2 linked regions of the Methylomagnum ishizawai genome follow. The protein of the gene in region 1 interacts with the protein of each later gene in a pairwise test. Links are inferred from orthologs where the notes say so. Each region holds a gene or a part of one and is shown on either strand. Other genes may lie near its edges.

What was found.
Region 2: the proteins of B9N93_RS08770 (region 1) and B9N93_RS04315 interact in binary tests that used the Escherichia coli proteins (3 or more experiments, as listed by UniProt). The link is inferred for Methylomagnum ishizawai from one-to-one orthologs.

Annotation. Positions count from the first base shown.
Region 1 is NZ_FXAM01000001.1:1,959,855-1,969,728, forward strand. The notes cover bases 1-2,787. They hold B9N93_RS08770 (protein phosphatase CheZ), read left to right. Parts: upstream 1-911; coding sequence 912-1,664; downstream 1,665-2,787. Other genes in these bases: B9N93_RS08760 (RNA polymerase sigma factor FliA), read left to right, coding at 1-326; B9N93_RS08765 (chemotaxis response regulator CheY), read left to right, coding at 523-897; B9N93_RS08775 (chemotaxis protein CheA), read left to right, coding at 1,677-2,787. Outside these bases: more of B9N93_RS08775, read left to right, coding at 2,788-3,905; B9N93_RS08780 (protein-glutamate methylesterase/protein-glutamine glutaminase), read left to right, coding at 3,915-4,985; B9N93_RS08785 (flagellar motor protein), read left to right, coding at 4,973-5,716; flagellar motor protein MotD, read left to right, coding at 5,720-6,568; B9N93_RS08795 (ParA family protein), read left to right, coding at 6,565-7,365; B9N93_RS08800 (chemotaxis protein CheW), read left to right, coding at 7,510-7,974; B9N93_RS08805 (DUF2802 domain-containing protein), read left to right, coding at 8,100-8,486; B9N93_RS08810 (HpnM family protein), read left to right, coding at 8,564-9,199; B9N93_RS08815 (hypothetical protein), read left to right, coding at 9,423-9,874.
Region 2 is NZ_FXAM01000001.1:947,342-957,401, reverse strand. The notes cover bases 4,559-7,531. They hold B9N93_RS04315 (chemotaxis protein CheA), read right to left. Parts: upstream 7,074-7,531; coding sequence 5,043-7,073; downstream 4,559-5,042. Other genes in these bases: B9N93_RS04310 (response regulator), read right to left, coding at 7,101-7,466; B9N93_RS04320 (chemotaxis protein CheW), read right to left, coding at 4,559-5,039. Also shown: chemoreceptor glutamine deamidase CheD, read right to left, coding at 1-70; B9N93_RS04340 (CheR family methyltransferase), read right to left, coding at 67-933; B9N93_RS04335 (STAS domain-containing protein), read right to left, coding at 948-1,244; B9N93_RS04330 (chemotaxis protein CheW), read right to left, coding at 1,280-1,783; B9N93_RS26685 (methyl-accepting chemotaxis protein), read right to left, coding at 1,785-4,493; more of B9N93_RS04320, read right to left, coding at 4,515-4,558; B9N93_RS04305 (WD40 repeat domain-containing protein), read left to right, coding at 8,034-9,215; B9N93_RS04300 (BLUF domain-containing protein), read right to left, coding at 9,522-9,944; B9N93_RS04295 (ZIP family metal transporter), read right to left, coding at 9,973-10,060. UniProt on the Escherichia coli protein: Involved in the transmission of sensory signals from the chemoreceptors to the flagellar motors. CheA is autophosphorylated; it can transfer its phosphate group to either CheB or CheY.

The sequences.
Region 1 (9,874 bases):
CCGAATCGGGCGATGGTGTCTTGGAAGAATGCGCCGATCCCTCCGCATCGCCATCCGAGAGCCTGGTGCGGGCCGGCTTCGCCGAAGCCCTGGCCGATGCCATCGCCGGCCTGCCCGAGCGGGAACGCCTGGTGGTGTCGCTGTACTACGAGCAAGAGCTGAACCTCAAGGAAATCGGCGAGGTGCTGGGGGTGAGCGAGTCCCGCGTCTGCCAGATTCAAGGCCAGGCCATGCTGCGCCTCCGGGCGCGGATGCAGGGCTGGCTGGACGCCGAGCGGATGCCGGTGAAACGGCGCGAAGCTAGGGGCCGGAGGCTGGGGGCTTGATGGGACCCTGGGTTCCGGCCTCCCGCCTCCCGCATCAAGCCGCCCAATTGTGTGCTAGCCTCATTGGCATAGATCGAATCCACCAAGCCATTCCGGCCGATGCCCAATCCAGAGATAAGCTCCCAGGTCGCCCCCGCCGGGGCGGGGAGCGTCGGCCCGAACCGTCAGACCGAGGTGAAAGACCTTGAATAAGAACATGAGAATCCTGATCGTGGACGATTTTTCCACGATGCGCAGGATCATCAAGAACCTCCTGCGTGAACTCGGCTTCAACAACACCGTGGAAGCCGACGACGGGCAGTCCGCCTGGCCCAAGCTCCTGGGCGGCGGTATCGATTTCCTCATCACCGATTGGAATATGCCGGGCATGAACGGCCTGGATTTGCTGCGCATGGTCCGGGCCGAACCCAACCTCATGCATATCCCGGTGCTGATGGTGACGGCGGAGGCCAAGCGCGAGCAGATCATCGAAGCCGCCAAGGCCGGGGTGAACGGCTATGTCATCAAGCCTTTCACCGCCGCCACCCTTCAGGAAAAGATCGAAAAAATCTTCGAGCGCCTAGACGCTTGAACGGAAGTTAGCCCATGGCCAAGAAAAAGAACGCCGCTCCGCTTCCCGCCGACGCCGACCCGCGTATCGCCCAGGCGCTGGCCCTGGTCTCCGCCTTGGAGCGGGGCGACCAGGTCGAAGCCGACCAAATCCTCGACGACATAGGCCGGGTCCGCGAAATGACCTTGTTCCAGGAAGTGGGACGCCTGACCCGTCAACTACACGACACCCTCGCCAGCTTCGCGGTGGACGATAAGCTCGCCCATCTGACCGAGCGCGAAATCCCCGACGCCAAGGAGCGCCTCAACTATGTCATCGCCATGACCGAACAGGCGGCCAACACCACCCTCAACGCGGTGGAAACCCTGCTGCCCATGGCCGAAGCCTTGGCGGGCCAGGCCGGCGAACTGGGCGGCCAATGGCAGCGCTTCCGCCAGCGGGAAATGCCGTTCGAGGAATTCAAGCAGCTCAGCCTGGACCTGGCCGAGCATCTCGCGCAGTCCGGGCAGCAATTGGCGACCATGCAAACCCTGTTGGGCGAAGTCTTGATGGCGCAGGGTTTCCAAGACCTCACCGGGCAGATCATCCGCCGGGTGATCCAGTTGGTGCAGGAGTTGGAATCCAATTTGGTGGACATGGTGCGCTTGTCCAGCCGCCGCTACCGCGCGGAAGGCGACGCGCCGGAACCCGCCGTTCCCGCCTTGGGTCCGTGCGTGCCTGGGGTCGATGCCAACGCGGTGCATAGCCAGGACGATGTGGACGGCTTATTGTCCAGCCTGGGGTTTTAAGGGAAAACGGCCATGGCCATCGATCTCGACGACGAAATCGTCCAGGATTTCCTGGTGGAAGCCGGGGAGATATTGGAAAAGCTCAACGGGCAATTGGTCGAGCTGGAAAACACGCCCGACGACTACGATTTGCTCAACGCCATTTTCCGGGGCTTCCATACCATCAAGGGCGGGGCTGGTTTCTTGAACCTGGGCGTCCTGGTCGGGGTGTGCCACCGCGCCGAGGATGTGTTCAACGCCTTGCGCCAGGGCGAGCGGCGGGTCGATGCGGCTTTGATGGATGTGATCCTCGAAGTCCTGGATGTGGTCAACTCCATCTTCAAATACATCCGCAACGGCAAGGACCCGGAGCCGGTCGATCCCGATTTGCTGGACCGGCTGTCGCGCCTGCTGCAACCGCAGGCCGTGTCCGAGCCCGCGCCATCGCCACCCGTGCCGCCCGTGCCATCCGCCGCCACTCGGGCACAACCACCCGAACCCGTGGCGACCCTTCCGGTCGCCTCCATGCCCAAGCCCAGCAATGTGGTGGAAGCCGATTTGTTCGCCATGCTGGAACCCGGCCTCGTGGGCGAGGTTCCCGCCGCCGAACCTGTGGAACCCGCACCGGCCCAGTCCCAGGCCGAACCCGACGAAATCACCGAGGAGGAATTCGAGCGGTTGCTGAACCAGTTGCACGGCGCGGGACGGCATGGTTCGGCGGCGGCCAAGCCGGTTCCGGTGATTCCGCCCGCGATTCCCGCCGCCGGGCCTACGGTCCCCGTCGGCGATACAATTTCCGAGGACGAGTTCGAGGCTTTGCTCGACGATTTGCACGGCAAGGGCAAGCATGTCGGCGCGCCTCTAGGCGGCGTGGATGAGCCAACCCCGTCCGCCCAACCCGCCGCCGACCTGATCAGCGAGGACGAGTTCGAGGCTTTGCTCGACAACCTGCATGGCAGGGGCAGGCATCTCGGCATCCCCCAAACCGAAGCGGCCAAGCCTTTGGAGCCTCCGCCCGCTTTCCACGAGGCCGCCCATTTCGATCCCGTCAAAGCGGCCAAGTCCCCCGCCTCCCCCCCCACCACCACCACCGCGGTGGAAACCACGGTGCGGGTCGATACCCAGCGCCTGGACGAGATCATGAACATGGTGGGCGAACTGGTGCTGGTGCGGAACCGTTTCCAGACCCTGCGCAGCGCCTTCAACGACGACGCCATGACCAAGGCTATCGCCAACCTGGACGTGGTGACTTCGGACCTGCAATTGTCGGTGATGAAAACCCGGATGCAGCCGATCAAAAAGGTGTTCGGGCGTTTCCCCAGGGTGGTGCGCGACCTGGCCCGCAGCCTCAACAAGGAAGTCCAGTTGGAACTGCGCGGCGAGGAAACCGACCTCGACAAGAACTTGGTGGAAGCCCTGGCCGATCCCTTGGTGCATCTGGTGCGCAACGCCGTGGACCATGGCATCGAAACCCCCGAGGAGCGGGTCGCGGCGGGCAAGCCACGGGAAGGCCGGGTCGTGTTGATCGCGGCCCAGGAAGGCAACCATATCGAACTCGCCATCGAGGACGATGGCAAGGGCATGGACCCGGAAAACCTGCGCCGCAAGGTGGTGGAAAAAGGTCTGATGGACCAGGAATCCGCCGCTCGTTTGGACGACCGGGGCTGCTATGAACTGATCTTCATGCCGGGGCTTTCGACCAAGACCGAGATTTCCGATGTCTCGGGCCGGGGCGTCGGCATGGACGTGGTGAAGACCCGCATCAGCCAGATGAATGGCACGGTGGCGGTGGATTCGGTGCTGGGGCGGGGTACCCGCATCATCATCAAGCTGCCCTTGACCCTGGCGATCATGCCCACCCTGATGGTCAAGCTCAACCAGCAGCCGTTCGCGCTGCCCCTGTCCAGCGTGGTGGAAATCCTCGACCTCGACCTGTCCAAGACCAACACCGTGGACGGCCAGTTGGTGGCCCTGGTGCGGCAGAAGGTGCTGCCCTTGTTCTATCTCAAGGATTGGCTGATTCCGGGCTACGATCCCGAGCGCGGCAAGGCCGGCCATGTGGTGGTGGTGATGGCGGGCGGGCGGCATGTCGGCTTCGTGGTCGATCATTTGATCGGACAGGAGGAGGTGGTCATCAAGCCCCTGGGGGCCAAGCTGCGCGGCGTGCCGGGCATGGCCGGGGCGACCATCACCGGTGACGGCCAGATCGCCTTGATCCTGGACGTGCCCGGCCTGATGAAGCGCTACGGGCCGATGCGGTAGGGGGATGGGATGGTTTACCGGGTGCTGGTGGTCGATGATTCCAATTTCATGCGCCATCGCCTGACCGAAATCCTCAACGGCGACGACCACCTCGAAGTGGTGGGTAGCGCCGGCAACGGCCTGGACGCCATCCGCATGGCCGCCGAACTCCAGCCCGATGTCATCACCATGGATGTGGAAATGCCGGTCATGGACGGTATCACGGCGGTGCGCCGGATCATGCGCGAACGGCCCACGCCCATCCTGATGTTCTCGGTCTCCACCCAGGCCGGTGCCCGCGCCACCCTGGAGGCGCTGGACGCCGGGGCCATGGATTTCATCCCCAAGCAATTGCACGAAATCAGCGCCGACAAGGAAACCGCCAAGCGGATGCTGTGTGGCCGGGTGTTGGAACTGGCCCGGCATCGCGCCAAGGTCCACGCCTCGCCCACGCCCCGCCCGGCCATCCGCTCCGCCCCCCGTCCCCGGCATCCGCCATCCCAGTCCGGCCATTTGCGCGGCGTGAACCTGATCGCCATCGCCGCCTCGACCGGCGGACCCACCGCCGTCCAGAAGGTCCTGGCCGCCTTGCCCGCGCAGCTGCCGGTGCCGGTGCTGGTGGTGCAGCATATGCCGGGCAATTTCACCGGCAGCTTCGCCGAACGCTTGAACCAGGTTTGCGCCATCGAGGTCCGCGAGGCCAAGCACGGCGACGAGTTGCGGCCCGGCCTGGCCTTGGTGGCACCGGGCGGCGTGCAGATGGAACTGCGCGAACAAGCGGGCCGCAGAACCATCGCCCTCCGCGAGGCCGCCGAGGGTGAATATTTCCGGCCCAGCGCCGATGTCACCTTCGCTTCCCTGGCCGGTCTGGCGCATAGCCCGCGGGCGCTCGTCATCGTGCTGACCGGCATGGGTTCGGACGGCAGGCAGGGCGCGGCGCGGTTGAAGGCGCGGGGCGCGGCGGTCTGGGCGCAGGACGAACGGAGCTGCGTGGTCTACGGGATGCCCAAGGCCATCGTCGATGGCCGGTTGGCCGACGCGGTCTACGATCTCGACGACATGGCCGATGAATTGGCGCGGGGACAACCATGGACGGCTTGACCATCGCCGGCATTTTCCTCGGGGTGGGGGCCGTCATTTTCGGCAATTTCCTGGAAGGCGGCCATATCGGCTCGTTGCTGAACGGCCCCGCCCTGGTCATCGTGATCGGCGGCACCCTGGGCGCGGTGATGCTGCAAACCCCACCGGCCGTGTTCGTCTACGCGCTCAAGATGCTGCGCTGGGTGTTGTTCATGCCGTCCATCGATCCGGGCGAGGAGATCAAGAAGCTGGTGGGCTGGAGTACCCTGGCCCGGCGCGAGGGCTTGCTGGGCCTGGAGAATTTCATCCCCAACGAGGTCGATTTGTTCTCCCGCAAGGGCTTGCAATTGCTGGTGGATGGCAACGAACCCGAAGTTATCCGCGACACCCTGGAACTGGAACTGGGCGTCAAGCAACAGCGCGACCTGACCGCCGCCAAGGTGTTCGAGGCCATGGGCGGTTATTCGCCCACTATCGGCATCATCGGCGCGGTGATGGGCTTGATCCATGTCATGCAGAACCTGTCCGATCCGGCCAAGCTGGGCAGCGGCATCGCCACGGCCTTCGTCGCCACCATCTACGGCGTGGGGCTGGCGAATTTGTTGTTCATCCCCGTCGCCAACAAGCTCAAGGCGCGGGCCTCGGCGCGGCACCGGGCGCGGGAATTGGTGCTGGAAGGCGTCATCGCCATCGCCGAGGGCGAGAACCCCCGCAATATCGAATTGAAGCTGACCGGCTTCCTGGATGGGTGAGCCATGGCGAGACGCAAGCGCTCCGAAGACGAGCATGAGAACCTGGAACGCTGGTTGGTGTCCTATGCCGACTTCATCACCTTGCTGTTCGCGTTCTTCGTGGTGATGTATTCGATTTCCTCGATCAACGAAGGCAAATACCGGGTGTTGTCGCGCACCCTGGCCGAGGTGTTCATGGAGGATGGCCGCAAGGTTTCCAGGGCCGGCGAGCCGGTTCAAATCTACGATGGGGCACCGGGCGAGTATCTGGTCGGCAGCCCAGAAACCGGCCTGGGCGCGGAATCCCCCGAACCCACCGCCGGTGCCGATCCCCAGCAGGAACAGGCCCGGCTGGAAGCGGTCGCCGACCGGCTGGAGGCCGTGTTGTCGCCCTATATCCAGGACGATCTGGCGGTCGTCAAGCGCCATGAGTTCTGGCTGGAGGTCGAGATGAAGAGCGGGCTGTTCTTCCCCAGCGGCAAGGCCGCGCTCGCGCCCGAATCATTGCCGGTGCTGTACCGCTTGTCGGAAATCTTCCGCGAGATCCCCAATCCCATCAACATCGAGGGCCATACCGATAACATGCCCATCAGCACCGCCGAATTCCCCTCCAACTGGGTGCTATCCTCGGCCCGCGCCGCCGCCGTGGTGGGTCAATTGACCCGCAATGGCATCGACCCGCGCCGCCTCGCCGCCATCGGCTATGGCGAATACCATCCGGTGGCGGAGAACACGGCCGAGGAAGGCCGCTACCGCAACCGGCGGGTGGTCTTGGTGGTGATGTCGAACGGCGCGGCGCGTTACGGCGCACCGGCCCAGGACGCGCCGCCCCGACCCGCCGCCCCGCCCGTGCCGGCGACGGTGAAGCCATGAAGGTCTGGGCGGTTTCCAACCAAAAGGGCGGGGTGGGCAAGACCACCACCGTGGTTTCGCTGGGCGGCTTGCTGGCCGAGCGCGGCTATCGCGTCCTGTTGGTCGATCTCGATCCGCACGGTTCCTTGACCGGCTATTTCAAGATGAACCCGGACGATATCCAGGGCAGCGTCTACGATTTGTTCCAGGACGCCCTGGCGCGGCGCAAGCTCGAACTGGACCGCTATGTGCGGCCCAGCGGCGTCGAGGGCTTGTCGATCCTGCCCGCGTCCTCGGCGCTTTCGACTATCGAGCGCCAGAACGGGGCCGGGGGCTTGGGGCTGGTGATGGGCAACGCGCTGGCCGGGGTGCGTGGGCAGTACGATTTCGCCCTGATCGACAGCCCGCCCATGCTCGGTGTCCTGATGGTCAACGCCCTGGCCGCCAGCGAGCATTTGTTCGTGCCGGTGCTGTGCGAATTCCTGGCGCTCAAGGGCTTGGAGCGGATGCTGCACACCCTGGCCATGATCGGCAAATCGCGCCGGGTGGCGCTGCGTTTCACCATCGTGCCGACCATGTTCGACCGTCGCACCCGCGCCGCCCTGCAAACCCTGGAGGTCATCCGCCAGCGTTTCGGCGACCAGTCCTGGCGCTCGGAAATCCCGGTCGATACCCGCATCCGCGAGGCCAGCCAGACAGGACAGCCGGTGTCCCGCTTCGCGCCCGGCACCAAGGCCGCCGCCGCCTATGCCGAATTGCTGGAGGACGCCCTGAGCGGCGGATTGACGCCACGGCCCGAGGCGCGGGTCCATGGCTAACCGGCCAGGCTGCAATCCCGATCTGAATTGGAATCCAAAGCTTGCTGTGGTATGGATTCCAGCCGTCCAAAGCAAACACGGGATTCCAGGGCCAGTTTGAACCCCACCCCCCCCAATCACAACGAGGCCACCATGAGCGGAGCCATGCAAAAACGTACCGAACCGGTCAACCAATGGGTAACTTTCCGCCTGGGCGACGAGACCTACGGGGTCAATGTGATGCAGGTGCAGGAAGTCCTGCGCATCAGCGAAATCGCCCCGGTGCCGGGCGCGCCCGACTATGTGGTCGGCATCATCAACCTGCGCGGCAATGTCGTCACCGTGATCGACACCCGCAAGCGCTTCGGCCTGTATCCGAAAGACCCCGACGACGCCTCGCGCATCGTCATCATCGAGGCCGTGGACCAGGTCATCGGCATCCTGGTGGACAGCGTGGCCGAAGTGGTGGAGTTGCGCGGCTCCGAGGTCGAGGCCGCGCCCAATGTCGGCAACGAGGAAAGCTCCCGCTATATCCAGGGCGTCACCAGCCGCAACGGCCAGTTGCTGATTCTGGTCGATCTCAACCGCTTCCTGAGCGAAGAGGAGCGGGCCGACCTCGAATTCTTCTGACGGTCCCGTTCCCGCGCGGTCTTGGCGCATAATATGGGTCGGGTCCGGCCCGTGGTCCCCGCCAACCCCCTGTCCACCGCCCGCCCAAGCCCGCGAACCCTTTCCCCCTATCGACGATACGCCCGATGAACTGGTTGCCTTATTTCGCGCTCCTTGCCTTGTCGGCCCTCCTGGCGGCGGGCTTGTTCCTGCTGGCCCGCGCCCACCGCAAGCTGGCCCGCGACCACGCCGCCCTGGCCGAGGGCATGGCCCGGCAAGGACAGGATTTGATGGGCCTGTGCGCGGCGGCGGTGCAGGTGGACCGGCGGGTGTTCGGCCAGGAGGAGCGCCTGCGCGAATGCCTCGCCCGCATCGAGGAACTCGCCACCCGCGAAACCACCCAGCAACCCTATTACACCGCCATCGACAAGGTGAAGGCCGGCGCCCGCCCCGAGGAACTGGTCGCGGAGTTCGGCCTGTCCTTGTCCGAGGCCAACCTGCTGGTGAGCCTTTACGGCCAGCCGCGCCGCTGACGGGTACCAAGACCCTCCCATCCCAAATCCCGGCGGTTGTGCTATATTCGCCCGCCTAGCCGAGCAAGGGGAATATTATGATTTTTAAGCTGATATTGGGTTTGTGGCTGGTATGCCTCGCGTCTTTCCCGGCTTGGGCCGAGCCGGTGGACGAAGCCAGGAAACCCGTGGACAAACTCAACGAGACGCTCATCCAAGCGATGAAGGGCGCGGACAAGTTGGGGTATCAGGGACGCTATAAATTGATCGGGCCGGTGGTGCGGGATACTTTCGAGTTCGAGGCGGTATCCCAGATCGCCCTGGGTAGCCATTGGAAAAAACTGGACAAGGCGCAGAAAACCGCCTTCATGGAAAAACTGATCGATCTGAGTGTTGCCACCTATGCCGCCCAATTCAATGGCTATGGCGGCGAATCCTTCGTGTTCGACAGCAGCCAGGATTTGAAGAACGGCAAGCTATTGCTACGCTATAACTTCACCGCCCCCAAGGAAAAACCCATCAAGTTCGAGTATATCGTGGGTGAACTCAATGGGCAGTGGCAGATCATCAATATCATTGTCGATGGTATCAGCGATTTGGCCCTGAAAAAGGCCCAATATACCAGCGTCATCGACCGCGAGGGTTTCGACAGCCTGTTGAATAAGCTCTCCCAAAAAATCACCGATTACTCCCACAACAACGCCGCCCCGGCCAAGCCGGGCAAGCCGGGTTGAGACGGGAAGCCAGGTATCTACGGGGCACCTTCGGGTGCCCTTTTTTTGGACTGCTATCGAAGGCGGGCTGATTCACGGAACCCTCCGGGGCGCGGTCCCGTGTTCTTGCCTTGCTTGTAATAAGCTGGCTACACTTCCCGCTTTGCGCCTGGGCAGGGCCACGGATATGGCGGGGAAAAGGCCGGTTGGCCGGGGAGATGAAATCAATGCTAGGGGGCGATGAGTGTTTCCGATAACGAGAAGTCGAAGGGCGCGGGGTGGGCTGCTGGTGCTGGCCTTGCTGTTGTGCCATCTGGCCTATGGCGGCCAGGTGCGTTCTTTGTTCAACCCCAATAATTTCATCGCCGAGGATGGCGCCCTGCTGACGGAGCAATTCTGGTCCACGCCCGATAACAAGCTCTATGGCAAGGCGATGACCGAATGGGAAGACGCCGATTTCTCCGAATTGGAGACCGAGTTGCGGCGGGCGGTCTATGTGCTGTCCCTCAGCCAGAACCCTTATCGCCATGTGCAGGTGGACCGTTTGCAGCGGGCGGTGGATTTGGTACCGAGCTTCAAGCTCTGGGTCAGGCACGCGAAGGAAGGGGCCGCCCCGGTCGAGGGCGAGCGTAAATTCGCCAAGGACAAGCCCGCCGCCCAGGCGGAGCCGAAGTTCGCGGGCCTGAAGGGAAAAGC
Region 2 (10,060 bases), 1.0 Mb from region 1 along the record:
CGTCCCAATAGCGCCTCACCGCCTCGAAACCGGGCAGGCAGGCGGCGAGTCTGGGGTCGCCGTGCCTCATGGCGCGGCCTCCGGCTTGCGGTACATGGTCTGGCCCAGGTTCTCGAAGCGATGCGCAAAGGTGTGCAGCGACTCGGAATGGCCGATGAACAAATACCCGCCCGGCACCAACAGGTCGAAATAACGCCCGATCAAACGGGCCTTGGTCGGTTGGTCGAAATAGATCAGCACGTTGCGGCAAAAAATAAGGTCGAACGGTCCTTGCAAATCCCAAGGGCCGATCAGGTTCAATTGCTGGAAATGCACCAGGTCGCGCACCGCGTCCTTCACCTTCACCCGGCCCTCGTGCTGGCCCCCGCCCTTGAGGAACCAGCGCCGCAGCCGCTCCTGCTCCAGACGGCCCACGCTGTCGGCGTCGTAGACCCCGGCCGCCGCCGTCGCCAATACCCGCGTATCCAAGTCGGTGGCGAGGATTTTCAAGTCCCAGCCGCCGAGGCGGGTGTCGGCCTCCAACAAGGTCATGGCGATGGAATAAGGCTCCTCGCCGGTGGAACAGCCCGCCGACCAGACCCGCGCCCGGCGGGAAGCGGCGTTGCGGCGCAGCCAGTGCGGCACCACCTGGGCGCGGAGATAGTCGAAATGGTGGTTCTCGCGGAAGAACGCGGTGAGGTTGGTGGTGATGGCGTTGATGAACTCGGTGAATTCCGGGCCGGCCTGGTCTTCCACCATCGCGCAATAATCGCGGAACCGGGTCAGGCCCAAAGCCCGGAGCCGCTTCGCCAGCCGGGAATAGAACATATCGAACTTGTCGTCCGGCACCCTGATCCCCGAGTAGGCGAAGGACAAGCTCCGCAGCCGCTCGAAGTCCTCAAGGCCGTATTCGAACTCCCGTAAATAGCCGGGTTTATTGGCCGGGGCGGACATGGTGGGCGCTCCGCTCAACGGGATGGAGGATCGCCGGCCGACCCGGCGAGACCGAACAAGCCGGCCAAACCCAAACAGCCCGCGACCCTTTGGAACTCGGGCGAAGGCCGGTCCAGGCGGGGCGGTTTCCCGGCCTGGCGGGCGCTCTGCCATAGCACGGCCAGCAATTGCAGGGCGGCGGTATCGATCCGCCCGACTTGGGAAGCGTCCACCCACACCGGTTCGGGGTGGTCCAGGGCGGCCAAGACCTCTTCCTTGAGCGTCCCCGCGTTCTCCATGGTTTGTAGTTCGGCCAATACGATCTTGTTCATAACGGATTCTGTCGTCGTTGTGGTTGCGAGTGGCGCTAGGCCAGTTGCACCTCGATCCCGTCCCAGTCGCGCTCGGACAGCAAGGCGTCGGCGTTCAGCAGCATGGTCATCCGCTCGCCGGGCAGGATGCCCTTGAGATAGCGCATCTGGACCGCCGCCCCCAAGGCCGGTGGCGGACGTACCGCGTCGGGCCGCACATCCAGCACATCGGACACCGCGTCCACCACGATGCCCAGCGCCTGCTCCCCGCCTGCCGGGGATTCCAGGCCCAAGATCACGATCACCGTGGTGGCGGTATATTCGCCCCGCGCCATGCCGAAGCGCTCGCGCAGGTCCATGATCGGCAAGATGGTGCCCCTGAGGTTGATGACGCCCTTGATATAAAGCGGCGCTTCCGGCAATTCCCGCGCCGGTTCCCAGCCCTTGATCTCGCGGACCTTGAGGATATCGACCGCGTAGGGTTCGCCCGCCAGTTCGAAGCTCAGGTATTGGCTGGGTACGCCGGTTTCGGCCCCGGCGCTGGCCACGAGAGTATTCATATCAAAACTCCTCCCACTCATCGCCCGTGCCGCCCACCACCGCCGTTTTCGGGGTCGGGGCGGGCGGCGGGCTATAGGCCCGCGGCTTGGCATTGGGGGATTGCGGTGGCCGGCCCAGGCTGCCGCGTTTTTCGACCACGGTCAGCAAGGCCACGATCCCGTCCGACAAGCCCTGGAGTTCGCGGAAATCGGCCTCGGCGGCCAGGGCATCGCCACGCTGCTGCTTGTCGATGATGGTGCGTACCAAGCCATGCATCTTTTCATGCTCGGCCTCCAACTCGCGCATCTCGTGCAGATGGCCGTATTGCTTGAGCCCGGTCGAATACAACCATTTCCCCAGGTCGCACTCCCGGTGCGAAACCGCCTGGGCCATCGTCAAGGACTCCCGGCCCGCGAGGAAGTCGCGGATGCGGACCTTCCAGGCCAGATGCTTGCTGCGGGCCATCGAGAAGTCCAAGGACGCGGTGGTGGCCTTGGCCGGGCGCTTGGCCTGGGCCGTGTCCTCGGTCTTGAAGAAGCCCACCAACTGCACCATGTTCTTGGCCTGTTCGCACATGGACACGCTGGCCGCCGACGCCTGTTCGGCCAGGGCGGCGTTCTGCTGGGTGATTTCGTCCATCTGCGCCACGGCCCCGTTGATCTGCTGGATGCCCTGGGCCTGTTCGCGGCTGGCGGCGGCGATCTCGGACACCAGGTCGCCGGTTTTCTGCACGCTACCCACGATGTCGTTGAGCATCCCGCCGGATTGGGTCACCAAGGCGGAGCCGGTACCGACCTTGTCCAGGCTGTTCTGGATCAGCTCGCGGCTTTCCTTGGCGGCCTTGGCACTACGCTGGGCGAGGTTGCGGACCTCGGTCGCCACCACCGCGAAGCCGCGGCCCTGCTCGCCCGCCCGCGCCGCCTCCACCGAGGCGTTCAAGGCCAGGAGGTTGGTCTGGAAGGCGATTTCGTCGATGGTGCCGATGATATTGGCGATCTTGGCGCTGCTGTCGTTGATGTCGCGCATCGCGGCCACGGCCCGTTCCACTACATCCCCGCCCTTTTGCGCCAAGTCGCGGGCGACGCTCGAAACCTGGTTGGCGGCGATGGCGTTCTCGGCGTTCTGGTTCACGGTGCTGGTCAGTTGCTCCATGCTGGAGGCGGTCTGTTCCAGGCTGGCGGCTTGCTCCTCGGCGCGTTGCGAGAGGTTGTTGTTGCCGGCGGCGATTTCCTGCGAGGCGTTGTAGATGAAATCGGCGGCTTGGCGGATTTGGCCGAACACCTCGCTCAGCTTGGACTGGGACTGCATCAGGTTGGCGCGGAACTCGGCATAGACGCCCTCGTAGCCATCGTAGCCGGTGCTACGGGTCAGGTCGCCCTCGGCCATGCCGCGGATCACCCGGCCAAAATCCTTGAGGGACAGTTCCACGTCCTCGGCCACCAGGTTCAGCCCCTCGCCCATGCGCCGGGTGAAGCCGGTCCGGCCTTCGACATCGATGCGATGCTGTAAATCGCCGACCCGGAACGCGGTCAGCAGCGTGCTGACCTGTTCTTCCACGGCCACCTGGTCGGTGCGGTCGTCCCATTCCATCACGGTGCCGATGCGCTTGCCGCGCCCATCGGCCACCGGATTGGCGATGAAGGAGAAGCTCCGCCCGGCGACGCCGATCTCGCTGCGGTGGATATCCCTCAGCCCGGCCAGCAACCGCCGCTGATGTTCGGGATGCGGGTGGAAGGCATCGATGTTCGCGCCCAGGATTTGGTCGGCATCGAAGCCGGGAAGCACCTTGCGCAAATCGGATTCGGCCCGTTTGAACATGGCTTGCACCGCCCGGTTCATATAGATGATGCGGAACTCCTCGTCGGCCACCATCACGCCGGCGCTGGCATGGTCGAGCGCGGTCTTGATACGCGAGGCTTCGTCCGCCACGCGCCGGAGTTCGGCCACGTCGAAGCCGAGCCGGGTCTGGGTGCAGCGCAGGGCGTTGATGGCCATGGCGCATTCATCGTCGCCCTCGGCCTCCAGTTTGCTGGTGAAATTGCCCTGGGCGATTTCCATGAGACTTTCGGCCACATGCCTCACGGCCACCGTGATCCGCGTCAGGATATAAGCCAGCAACGCCCCGCCCGAAAGCGCCAGGGCCAACGCCGACCCCGCGCCCAGGCCGCGCAGGCCGGGCCCGGCGGCATCGCCCGCCCATAACAACCCCGCCGGAATGACCGCCCCCGCCAGCAGCGATATCCCGGCTATCCACCCGAGCGCATGCATCGACAGCCGGGGCAAGGGGTTCAAGCGCTGGATCAAGGGGGGTTCGAGGGTCTCGCCCGCGTTCATCCGCCGATAGCGCTCGGTGGCCGCCTCGACCTCGGCGCGTTCCGGCCGGGTCCGCACCGACAGGTAGCCGACCAGTTCGCTCCTTTCCCACAGCGGCGTGATATTGGCCCGCACCCAATAGAAATCGCCGTTCTTGCAGCGGTTCTTGAGGAGGCCGACCCAGGCCTTGCCCGCTTTAAGGGCGTCCCACAACTCCCGGAATACCGCCGACGGCATGTCGGGGTGGCGCACGATGTTGTGGCTCTGGCCCAGGAGTTCTGGTTCGGTGAAGCCGCTGATTTCAATAAACTCGGCGTTGGCATAGATGATGACGCCCTTGGGATCGGTTTTGCTGACGATGAGGGTGCCTTCGCCCAGGAGGCGCTCGACATCGGTGACCGGCAGGTTGGTTTTCATGGGTTTGCCCCTCCTCGGAGGCTAGTGATGGGCCGAGAGTTCGGCTTGGGCCTGGACCGGAACGGGCCGCTCTTCCAGGCGCAAGAGCTTGTCCACATCGAGCAAGGCCACCATGCGGCCATCGAGGGAAGCGATGCCCTTGACGAATTCGGCCCCGATGCCGCCGCCGAAGTCCGGCGCGGGCTGTACCGCGTCCCGCGGCAGATCGACCACATCGGCCACGGCGTCCACCACCACGCCCATGATCTTGTCGCCCCGTTCCTGCTGGGTTTGCAGGATCACCACCACCGTGGTGGGTGTATAGACCGGCTGCCCGACCTCGAAGCGTTGCCTGAGGTCTAGGATCGGCACGATGGCCCCCCGCAGATTGATGACGCCTTTTTCATAGCCCGGCGCGTTGGGAATCCGCGAAACCGGCTCCCAGCCCCGGATTTCCCGGACCCTGAGGATATCCACCGCGTATTCCTCCGTGCCCAGCACGAAGGTGAGATGTTGCGGGCCGCCGTCGGGCCGGTCCTGCGCCTGTGTGTGTGCCTGTCCGCCCATCTTCTAATGCCTCGTTTGCGCGGGACGCTCCTGCCGGGCCAGCCGCACCAGCCCCGGAATGTCCAGGATCAAAGCCACCGAGCCATCGCCCAGGATGGTCGCGCCGGAAATACCCTCGACCCGCCGGTAGTTCTCCTCCAGCGATTTGATGACCACCTGTTGCTGGCTCAGCACGTTGTCCACGAACAAGCCGCATTTCAAGCCCTGGCCCTCTACCACCATCAACAGCCCATCGGTCAGCTTGACGGCGTGACCGCCCTCGACCCCGAACACTTCGTGCAACCGGATGATGGGCAGGTATTCGCCGCGCAGGCGGAAGGTCTCGCCCTTGCCGGTAAAGGTGTTGAGCTTGTCCTCGGTGAGGCTGATCGATTCGATGATCGACACCAGGGGCGCGATATAGATTTCCTTGCCCACGGCCACGGTCTGCCCGTCCAGGATGGCGAGGGTCAAAGGCAAGTGGATGGAGAAGGTGGAACCCTGGCCGGGCTGGGTCTTGAGTTCGATGCGCCCGCCCAGGGCTTCGATATTGCGCCGCACCACGTCCATGCCCACCCCGCGCCCGGACACCTCGGTCACTTGCTCCGCCGTGGAAAATCCCGGATGGAAGATCAAATCGTAAAGCTGGGCGGGCGGCGGATGGGCCTGGGGTTCCAGCAAGCCGCGCTCCACGGCCTTGGCGAAAATCCGGGAAGCATCCAAGCCGCGCCCGTCGTCGGACACTTCGATGACGATGTTGCCGCCGCGGTGATAGGCGTTGAGCAGGACCAGGCCGGTATCGGGTTTGCCCGCCGCCACCCGCTCGTGGGGCGCTTCGATGCCGTGGTCCAAGCTATTACGCACCAGATGCATGAGCGGGTCGGCGATCTGCTCGATCACGGTCTTGTCCAGTTCGGTTTGTTCGCCCATCAGCCTGAGTTCGACGCGCTTCCCGAGTTTGCCGCTGATATCGTGGACCAGCCGCGGCATCCGGCTGAACACGAAGCTGATCGGCAACATGCGGATATTCATCACGCTCTCTTGCAGGGCGCGGGTATGGCGTTCGAGTTGGGCGAGGCCGTTTTGCAATTGCTCCAGCCGGTCCATGGTGAAGGTTTCGCCCAGGAGGCCCAGCATGGATTGGGTGATGACCAATTCGCCGCAGAGGTTGATTAATTGGTCGATCTTGGCGGTATCCACCCGGATCGAACCGCCGCCGGCGTTTTTGGTGCCGGTTTCGGGCTGTGGGACCGATGCGGATTGGACCGCCGCCGCCATGGACGCGGCTTCCTGTGGAGCCGGAACCGGCACTGCCGCCGCCGCCAATGCCGCCAATTCAGCCAAGGACCGCACCGCCAGATCGCAATGGTCCTCGACCCAGGCGAAGGCTTCGTCGATATCGGCGCGGGCCACCTTGCCATACAGCTTGAGTTCCCAGGCGAGGTAGCAGTCCTCGATATCCATTTCGTCGGCACTGGGCAGGAACCCCAGTTCGGCATCGACCTCCAGACGCCCCAACCCGGCCAGTTCGCGGAAAATCCGGGCCGGATCGTTGCCGCTGCGGAACAAGTCGCGGTGCGGGCTGAAAACGATCTGCCAACCCTCGTCCCGGTCGGCGGCCAGGGCCGGGACCGGGACCGGGACCGGGGTCGGCGCGCCCACCGCATCATCCGCTAGCAACCGCTCCAAGGCCGCTTGATGGATCGCCACCGCCGCCCGGTCCACGGGCCGGCCGGACTGGCTGGCCCCCAGCATATCGCGCAGGCAGTCCACCGAACCCAACAGCGCCTCGACCGCCTGGGCGGTCACGGGCCGCCGTCCTTCGCGCATCTCGTCCAGCAAGGTTTCCAAATGGTGGGCGAAATCGGCCACCGCAGTGAAACCAAAAGTGGCGCTGCCGCCCTTCATGGAATGGGCCGCCCGGAAGATGGCGTTGATCGCCTCGGGATCGGCATCGCCGGTTTCGAGGCCCAGCAGGCCGCTCTCCATGATCGCCAGTCCTTCGAGGCTTTCCTCGAAAAAGACCTGATGAAACTGAGCCAAGTCGATGGCCATGGGAGATACTCCGGAGGGACGGTCGGCCTAGCCCAACACCTTGCCGACGGTTTTGAGGAGTTGGTCGGGATTGAAAGGCTTGACGATCCAGCCGGTCGCCCCGGCCGCCTTGCCCGCCTGTTTCTTGGCGTCGCCGGATTCGGTGGTCAACATCAGGATCGGGGTGAATTTATAATCCGGCAGCGCCCGCAATTCCCGGATCAGCGCGATACCGTCCTTGTTGGGCATGTTGAGGTCGGTGATCACCAAATCCACCTTGCGGGTCTTGGCCTTGCCCAGCGCCTCGACACCATCGCTGGCCTCGACCACCTCGTAGCCCGCGCCCTTGAGCGTGAAAACCACCATCTGCCGCATCGAGGCCGAATCATCCACAGTCAGTATGCTCCGCATAATCTTTACACTCTTATTGGGGTCTGTGGCGCGGCATGGGGCGGGCCTGGCACCGCGCCGGATTCATAGGACAAATCCTGGGTTGGAAAGCGCGGGATCACAGGCCCGCACGACCTCCTGTATCCAGCCTCCCGCAACCGGACCACCGGATTCCCATAGCCCCGCGCCCACGGCGGGCTGTCGGCCCGAAGCCCAAGCCGTATCGCAACTGCTACGTTATGGAAGGTCACGGGTTAGAGTGTAGTCGATGCCGATTCTTTTTGAAGAAGCGTGGACCCGGTCGCGCCAAGCCCAAGGAATGGCACCGGGACCGGGGAAAACGGCTTGCCAGCCAATCGGGCGTTTCGCTAGCATCTAGGACTAGGCGGGCCGGTTCCCAGGTCCAAGCACGGGATCGCGGCCTTGGAAACCGGGCCGACGGGGCCGCATCCGGTCCGCTCAGGGGGGCGGGAACACTCTATAACAACCCTCATAGGCGCGGACCACCCCGGCCCACGCCACCCGCCGCCTCCAAGCCGGCCCCACTGGGCGAGCCGCCGCCACCGCATACAACAAACATAATTCCATCCAATGAACGCGCTGCTGTCCTACATCGAAAAGCTGCTGGTCGGAATCTTCGTCCTGGGCTTCCTGGCTTTGATCGCCATCGGGGTGTTGCGCTACCGCGAGGGCGAATCCGGGGAAGGCGGCGCCACTTGGCACCAAGCCAAGAAGCACAACACCATCGAGGGCTACCTCGAATTTCTGCGCGATTGCCAATCCTGCGCCCATGAAACCGACGCCATCGCCGCGCTGGACGAATTGCAGCACGGTTTGGGATTGGTGGCGCGGTTGGCGCAAGGCCATTTGGAGGAACGGGCCAGCGTCGCCCTGCCGGTGTTCTCCTCCGACGGCAAGACCCTGCTGGCCCTGGGTGGCAAGGAACCGCACCTGTGGGACGCCAATACCGGGACGCGCCTGCCCTTGGAAGAAGGAAGCTTCGCGATCAAGGGCGGGGACGCCATCACGGCCCTGGCCTACGCGCCCGATGGCAGCTGGGTCGCGGCGGGGCTGTCCGGTGCCGAGAACGGCAATATGCTGGTCTGGGACCGCCAGAGCGGCGGCTTGGTGGGGGAACACCTGATCGACGGCTTCGACGCCCAAACCCTGGCCTTCGAACCCCGCGCCCAAACCCTGGGCTGGCTGGCCCATGGCCCGCTCGGCATCTGGGAACCCCTCACCGGCAAATTCCTCCGCGCCACCCACGAGGGGGCCAGCGCCTTGGCCTTCACCCGCATGGACAAGAGCCACACCCTGATGGTGACGGCGGCGGGCCGGGAAATCTGGTTCTGGGAACCCGCCACCCTGGAACTGGTCCGCCAAGCCGTGATGAAGACCGACCGGACCTTGTTGGGCCTGAGCCAGGATGGCCGGGTGGCCGGTTATGCCGAGGGGCCGGTGCTGGAATTATGGGATGTGCGGACCGGGGCGTGGATCGCCACCTTGCAAGACCACGACGGCGATGCGCTGGCGTTTTGCCGGGATATCAAGAAGGGCTGGATCCTGGTCGGCACCCGCACGGGTAGCCTATACCTGTGGGATACCAAGCTCCCCACGGCGCTGGGACGGATCGCGGCCCACGAAGGCCCGGTCGAGCAACTGGCCTGTTCAGGCAAGGGACGGGCGGTTTCGATCAGTTGGGATAGCGCCAAGATTTGGGATTTGGACAAGCTGAGCAAAATGCCGGTCGAAAAACCCAAGTTTGAGGAATAAACCGGGGTAATCATGACGCCCGGCGCATCGTAGTTTTACGTATTTTCCTGGAATTGGACGGAATGATTTAATTTCCACCGCGCAAACTTGACTGTGATCCGAATTGATGATTGTCGCACCGGATCGACCGGAAGTCGCGATCAATGACTTAACCCACCTATCGGCGCTAGCGCCCGGAGTTTACGCTCCGCCCGCAGGTTCCCCAGAAGGTAGGGGCTTCCCCCCCAATCTATGCCCTTACCTTCTTTTTTCCCGCCCCCAACCAGATTCCCGCCAGCGACCCATGGCATCGAAACGATGGCCGGGTCATAAACCCATACCGGCATCCCTGATCCAACGCATGAACGCTATCGCCCGCTCGGGGGCCATGGCGAAGCCTTCCGGCGAGAAATCGAGGTCCAGGAACCGGGTATAACCGGCCAGCGCCGCGCAGCCATTCCAAGAAGCATTGAAAAAGCCCATCGACCATTCCCCGTAGTCCCTGGACTCCACCGGCCCGGAACGCAGTTCGACGATCTGCCCATGGCGGGGGTCGGCGGCGATATCGCGCCAGACCGGCTCCAGCTCCCCGGCCTCGCCCTCCAAGACCTGGAGGAAGATGGGTTCCTGGTAGACCAGCATCCCGGTGATGCCATGCCGCCGGTTGCGGTCGCGGGATTTCCGCAACAACAACACCAAATCCCGGTCCGAAAACGGCCTTATGGCCCGGCTCGCGTAAATCACCTGCACCAGCATTCCACCCGCCTCCCCGGCAAAATCAAGGCACCGCGCCCGAATACGCACCGCTCCCCGCCGCCACCGGCGGTCCAAGGTCCGCGCCAGTCCGGGCATGGACCCAATAGATC